One region of the Candidatus Enterococcus lemimoniae genome, then DNA from elsewhere that is predicted to be linked to it. Evidence: a T-box and tRNA genes for the amino acid it is inferred to sense, from the RefSeq annotation. Region 1 holds a T-box; the other holds one or more tRNA genes.
The links. A T-box is a leader RNA that pairs with one kind of tRNA and senses whether it is charged. The one in region 1 lies ahead of leuS (leucine--tRNA ligase), so its partner is inferred to be a tRNA-Leu.

Region 1 (3,503 bases):
ACCTGTCTCAGGATCAACTACATTGATCCATTCAGTGATATTTGCAAGTGGTGATTCTCCTGTTCCACTTGGTTTAATATCATCTGTTTTTGGTAATCTTAGTGGCAATTCATTTTCTGGAACAGTTGTCGTTGTACCATCTTCCCAATGAATCATAGGGATTGGTTCCCCCCAATAACGTTGGCGAGAAAACAACCAGTCACGTAAACGATAAGTAACTTCTTTTTTGCCGCATCCTTTTTCTTCTAACCATTGGTACATTTTTTCATTTGCAGCATCTTTCCCTAAACCATCTAAGAAATCAGAATTGATATGCAAACCATCACCAGTATAAGCAGCTTTTGTAATATCGCCACCTTCAATGACTTGAATCATTTCAATCTCAAATTTAGTAGCAAATTCGTGATCTCTTTCATCGTGAGCAGGTACTGCCATCACCGCTCCTGTTCCATAACTTCCTAAAACATAATCTGCGATCCAAATTGGAATTTCTTTTCCATTCACTGGATTGATTGCATACGCTCCTGTAAAGGCTCCCGTTTTTGTTTTAGATAAGTCTGTACGGTCTAAATCAGATTTTTTGCTTACTTCTTCTTGATAAGCTGTAACTGCGGCCTTTTGCTCTGGGGTCGTAATATCATCCACTATCTTCAATTCAGGCGCTACAACTAAGTAACTAGCACCAAATAAAGTATCTGCTCGGGTAGTGAAAACTGTGATAGTGTCCTCACTGCCTTTGATTTTGAAATCAACATTTGCACCTTCTGAGCGGCCAATCCAATTTCGTTGCATATCTTTAATGCTCTCAGGCCAGTCCACTAACTCTAAGTCATCCAGTAAACGATCTGCATAAGCTGTGATTTTAAGCATCCATTGGCGCATCGGTTTTCTGACAACATCATAGCCACCGCGTTCACTTTTCCCATCAATAACTTCTTCATTTGAAATTACTGTTCCAAGTTCTGGTACCCAGTTAACGGCAACTTCTGCTTCATAAGCTAAGCCATGTTCATATAATTTTGTAAAGATCCACTGTGTCCATTTGTAATATTCTGGATCTGTCGTATTAATTTCACGGTTCCAATCATAGCTGAATCCTAATGAATTGATCTGACGTTTAAACGTTTCAATATTTTTTTTCGTAAATTCTGCTGGATCATTTCCAGTATCAAGTGCATATTGTTCTGCTGGTAAACCAAAGGCATCCCACCCCATTGGATGTAAAACACTGTATCCTTGACTTCTCTTCATTCGAGATAAAATATCTGTTGCAGTATATCCTTCTGGATGTCCAACATGAAGACCTTGTCCAGATGGATAAGGAAACATATCTAGAGCATAGAATTTTTCCTTGCTAGGATCGTCATGGGTTGTAAAGCTATTGTGCTTTGCCCAATATTTTTGCCATTTTTTCTCGATTTGCTTGTGATTGTAACTCACGTTTTTCTCCTCCTGTTTAAGTAGCTTTTTTATTCGTATGTTTTAGTGGCGATTTAACTTTACTGCCATTGTACGCCTTGTATTATGCATCATCTACTCTGGCGTAGCCTAGCTTTGATCATTTAAGACCTTAATGGTGATTTACTTACCATCTCTTAACTTTTTTAGATCTAGACTTTTGGTGATTCACTAGTATGGTTACTTCGCTCCCTGTGGTCGCCAAGTATTGCGCATCATCAGCTCAGCAAGCAATCGCTGTGATTTGCAACAAAAACGCCCTACAGGAAAAACTCCTATAGGACGTATAATTGACAACGTGGTACCACCTAAATTCACTTGTATACATACAAGCCTCAGCGTTGTAACGACCGCCGCCGATTTTACTTAATAAAGTGGATTCTTTATACTTGTTCAGTAAAATAACTCAAAGGCGAGTTCGAAAGCTTCTGTACGTATTTTCACCAACCATACGCTCTCTAAAACATGGTTCTTTCTACTATTCCTTTTCACCGTTTAGCTATATTCTATATGCTATCATACTACCAAATATTCAAGTCAAGTTCAATCTTTTATTTTACTTTTAACGTTTGACCAATATAAATGATATCGCCGGATAAACCGTTCAGTTGTTTGATTCTTTGAACGCTAGTTCCATATTTTTGAGCAAGTCCCCATAAAGTGTCGCCACTTTTTACAGAATGCGAACCTGTTGTTTGTCCGCCGCCTTGATTACCAGTATTCGATGACCCAGCAGAACCGCCAGTTCCTTTTTTCACGATTAATTTTTGACCAGGATAAATCATATCTCCGCTTAAATTATTCCATTGACGTAGATTAGCAACACTTACACCATTCGCATTAGCAATTGCCCAAAGAGAATCACCTGATTTTACTGTGTACGAACCAGTTGTTGATCCAGCATTATTTGAACCACCTGTGTTACCTGTTGAGCCGCTATTGCTGCCACTCGTATTACCACCAGTGCTGCCGGAACCCTTTTTCACAATCAATTTTTGGCCAGGATAAATCATATCTCCGCTTAGATTGTTCCATTGGCGTAAATTAGCAATACTAACACCATTCGCATTAGCAATCGCCCATAATGAGTCGCCTGATTTTACTGTGTAATTCGTATTTATTGTTCCAGTATTACCGGAACCACCTGTATTGCCAGAACCGCCAGTATTACCGCCTGTGCTACCACCACTAGCGTTACCAGCACCTTTTTTCACGATTAGTTTTTGTCCAGGATAAATCATATCTCCGCTTAAATTGTTCCATTGGCGTAAATTAGTAAGACTAATACCATTCGCATTAGCAATCGCCCATAATGAGTCGCCTGATTTTACTGTGTAGTACGTGTTTGTTGTTCCAACATTACCAGAACCACCTGTGTTGCCAGAGCCTCCTGTGTTACCGCCTGTATTACCGTTATTGTTACCTCCTGTATTACCAGAGCCCTTTTTCACAATCAGTTTTTGGCCTACATAAATGACATCACTAGAAAGTTTATTCCAGCTCTTGATGTTCGCGATCGACGTGCCGTATTTAGCAGACAATGCCCAAAGGCTATCACCAGCTTTTACTGTATGTGTCACATCTTGGCCGCTTGTCTCACCACCTGTGTTGCCTCCTGTATTGCCATTACCGCCTGTATTACCTTCTCCTGTACTTCCACCAGTGTTGCCGCCGCCTGATGAAGGAGTATCATATTGTGTTAAATTATACGTTGTAATAATATTATTTAGTTTTGAATTATAGCTAGGATCTGTTGCATAACGTCCTGTTAACCACGCAGTTGCATCTCTGTATGAATTCGTGTTACTTTTCCAAGCGCCAGAATAGTAATACACTCCTGCTTGGAATGATGTATTCCTCAAGACGTAAGCATTATCACTAAATGATTCTGAATACGAAGGATATTTTCTAAACGCAGCATCGACTTGAACCCATTGTCCATTCAGTACTTCCCATGTCTTCATCGTAACAGATTGTCCTTGATAACTTCCTTTGATCCCAAATAAATTATGATTAGGCGCTGCCGATAGAGTACTTCTGCCCCA
Region 2 (3,503 bases), 980 kb from region 1:
GTTAACCAAGTCGGCGTCAATGTAAATACAGCTAGCCCACAACTTTTACAACATATTTCTGGGTTAAATAAAACAACGGCTCAAAATTTAATGGCCTATCGTGATGAAAATGGCGCATTTACAGCCCGTAATCAAGTCAAAAAAGTGCCACGTTTAGGACCAAAAGCCTATGAACAAGCGATTGGGTTCTTACGGATTCCAAATGGGAAAAATATTTTAGATAATACTGGAATTCACCCTGAAAGTTATGATGTAGCTAAAGCAATTTTAGAAAAAGCCAACGTTAAATTAGCAGAACTTGGTACGACAGAAGCTGCGCAACGTTTGAAAGGTTTACCACTAGCACAATTGGAAACCGAATTAGCAGTTGGTAGTGAAACGCTTAAAGATATTATTGCCGCTTTAGTCCAACCAGGTCGGGATATGCGTGATGAAATGCCTGCGCCACTTTTAAGAAAAGATGTTTTATCAATGGAAGATCTAAAATCAGGGATGGAATTACAAGGAACAGTTCGTAACGTCATCGATTTTGGAGCATTCGTTGATATTGGTGTCAAACAAGACGGTTTAGTCCATATTTCAAAACTTAGCTCGAAATTTGTTAAACACCCTACTGATATTGTTGCTGTAGGGGATGTTGTAACAGTTTGGGTAGAAGATGTGGACATGAAGAAAGGGCGTATCAGTTTAACGATGCTGCCACAAGCTGAAAGGAAAGAATAGTCTTGAGTAGTTTTTCTAAAGAAGGAAAACCCGCAAAGCAAGTGTTGACAGATGCGCAATTACAAGCGATGGTAGAAGAGATTTCATTGTCTTTTTTTGGGAAAAAGTTTCGGCATAATGCTTTTTTTAACCGTCGTCTAAGAACCACTGGTGGTCGCTATCATTTAAGCTCGCACAATATAGACTTCAATCCAAAAGTTTTTGAACGTTATGGTGAATCAGAATTGATCAATGTGATCAAGCATGAATTGTGTCACTATCATCTGCATATAGAAGGCAAAGGCTATCAACATAAAGATCCTGAATTTAAGTCATTATTGAAACGAACCGGCGGCAGCCGCTATGTTCGTCCTTTAGTAGAACAAAAACCACAATCATACCATCAGTATCAGTGTGAAAAGTGTCAAACATTGATTCTACGTAAACGCAGAATCAATACGGAACGCTATGTTTGTGGGAAATGTCGAGGAAATTTAGTAGAGTTGCTTCATTCTTGATGACTATAAAGTAAATGAGTTTGGGACAAAAGTGAGTTCTTTTTTGTTAAAATTGCAAATCCCGAATAAGCGCTTCTGTCCCAATCCCATTATTATACTATTGATTAAGAGGAGAAGAGGAATAGCATGATTCAACATTGGAATACAGTTATCGAATATTTATCTGCAAAAGAAGCAACAGCTAGTCGTTATGATCTTGCAATCTTAGCTGGCAACAGTTTGCCTTATCTTGCGGATGAACTGATTCGGTTATATGAAAACGGCCTAGCAGACAGATTAATGTTAGTTGGTGGTGTTGGTCATGCTACGCCTTTTTTACAGAGTAACTTTAAAAAAATGGGGATGGCTATCACTGGCGCAAGTGAAACAGAAATGTATTTGGATTACTTTAAACAAAAATATGATTTAGATAAAACATTATTTTTAACGGAGAAAACATCAACCAACTCAGGTGAGAATGCACGTTTTGCATTAGATACAGTGAAGACCACAAACTGGCATCCTGAAAAAGTCTTATTATTGGCAGATCCTTTATTACAAAGAAGGATCAAGGCTACTTTTGAAAAAGAGTGGCAAGCAACAGATGCTGTTTTTACAAACTATGTATCGATCGTTCCCTTCGTAAAAGCGGCTGAAAATGCGATTATCTTTGAAAAAGAACAACTTAATGGTTTATGGAGTACAGACTACTTTCTTTCTTTAGTTTTGGGTGAAATTCCTCGACTTAGAAATGATGCAAATGGTTACGGGCCTAATGGTCGTAATTATATTGATGCTGTTGAGATACCAAAAGAAGTAAGTCAGGCCTATGATAAATTGTGCCAAGTATACGCATATGAAATGAAAAGATAAGAATTAAATAGTAGAAAAGTAAACGATTGAAGTGGATGAATGATTGACAAAAGTAAGAGCGTATTTTATCATTGAATAGGTAATAATGACATAGATTGCGGTCATGGCGGAATGGCAGACGCGCCAGCTTGAGGGGCTGGTGGGGGCAACCCCGTGGAAGTTCGAGTCTTCTTGGCCGCATAAGTTTTTTAGCAGAATACTTCTTTCAAAGAGGTGTCTTTTAATTTAGCTTTCAATTATTCTACTCCCCATTTAAAAAATGTTAGAAAGCGCTATAATGAGCGTAAGCGTTTTAAATAACTCTTATTTTATTATGTTTTAAGAATGGAGGAATTATCAATAAGATTAAAAGGAAAAATTGCGTTAGTTACTGGAGCTTCAATGGGCATGGGAAAAGAGCATGCAGCTTTATTTATTAAAGAAGGTGCAATCGTTTATATAGCGGATATTGATGATATATCGGGCAAAGAGACCGCTGCTAGTTTAGGAGACAATGCCCAATTTGTTCATTTAGATGTTACCAAAGAAGACCAATGGCAAAAAGCTATTGAACAAATCACTAAAGAACAAGGTGTAATAAATATTCTCGTGAATAGTGCTGGGATTAATGTCTTTAAGAGTCTAGAAAATACAACGCAAGAAGAATTTATGCGAACGATTGAAATCAATCAACTATCGGTCTTCTTAGGAATCAAAAATTCTGTAGCGTTAATTGAAAAGAGTCACTCAGCTTCAATTATTAACATTTCCTCAATTGAAGGCTTTGAAGGTAGTGTCGGCGGATATGGTTACGTTAGCTCAAAATTTGCGGTTAGAGGATTAACCAAATGTGCTGCTTTAGAATTCGCAGATAAGCATATTCGTGTCAACTCAGTTCATCCAGGTGATGTCATTACCCCAATGGTAACGCAAGCAACGGGAGAACAAAAAGCTGCAATTGAACAATTCCAACAAACGATTCCTATGAAAAGAATGGCTGATCCAAAAGAAATTTCAAACTTAGTCTTATTCTTGGTTTCTGATGACTCTTCTTATTCTACTGGTAGAGAATTTATTGCTGACGGTGGTATTTTAGCGTGATAATAAAAAAACTTGTTTCGTTTTGGAATACAAACGAAACAAGTTTTTTTATTGAATGCTTTAGTTGAAGCTGCTAAACCTCTTCTTTAACGGCTTTAAACAAAACTTGGAAGAAATAGGCCAAGCCCACAGTAATGATGATATGCCCTAAACCAGCAATCCCTGAAATAGCAGCAGATTCCGGAGAGCCTAATACTTGTAAAGTCCCTCGAATCATCATCATTAATAACGTAACACCCAAGCCGATATTATAAATAATATAGAATTTTTTATAATTTATTTCTTTTGTCAATTGAAAATTCTTTTCTAATAACAAGACAATCAAGAAAAAGAACATTCCTAAAATCAGTG

Region 2: it has a tRNA-Leu gene. The T-box ahead of leuS (leucine--tRNA ligase) is inferred to sense a tRNA for this amino acid. The anticodon was not compared.

The regions. Positions count from the first base shown of each region.
Region 1 is NZ_CP147248.1:2,846,170-2,849,672, reverse strand. It holds gene leuS (leucine--tRNA ligase) at 1-1,440, opposite strand, end outside; T-box leader at 1,734-1,959, opposite strand; gene A5866_RS13530 (muramidase family protein) at 2,010-3,503, opposite strand, start outside.
Region 2 is NZ_CP147248.1:257,090-260,592, forward strand. It holds gene A5866_RS01270 (Tex family protein) at 1-723, shown strand, start outside; gene A5866_RS01275 (SprT family protein) at 726-1,220, shown strand; gene A5866_RS01280 (ElyC/SanA/YdcF family protein) at 1,347-2,072, shown strand; tRNA gene A5866_RS01285 (tRNA-Leu) at 2,170-2,252, shown strand; gene A5866_RS01290 (SDR family oxidoreductase) at 2,397-3,152, shown strand; gene A5866_RS01295 (DUF2871 domain-containing protein) at 3,226-3,503, opposite strand, start outside.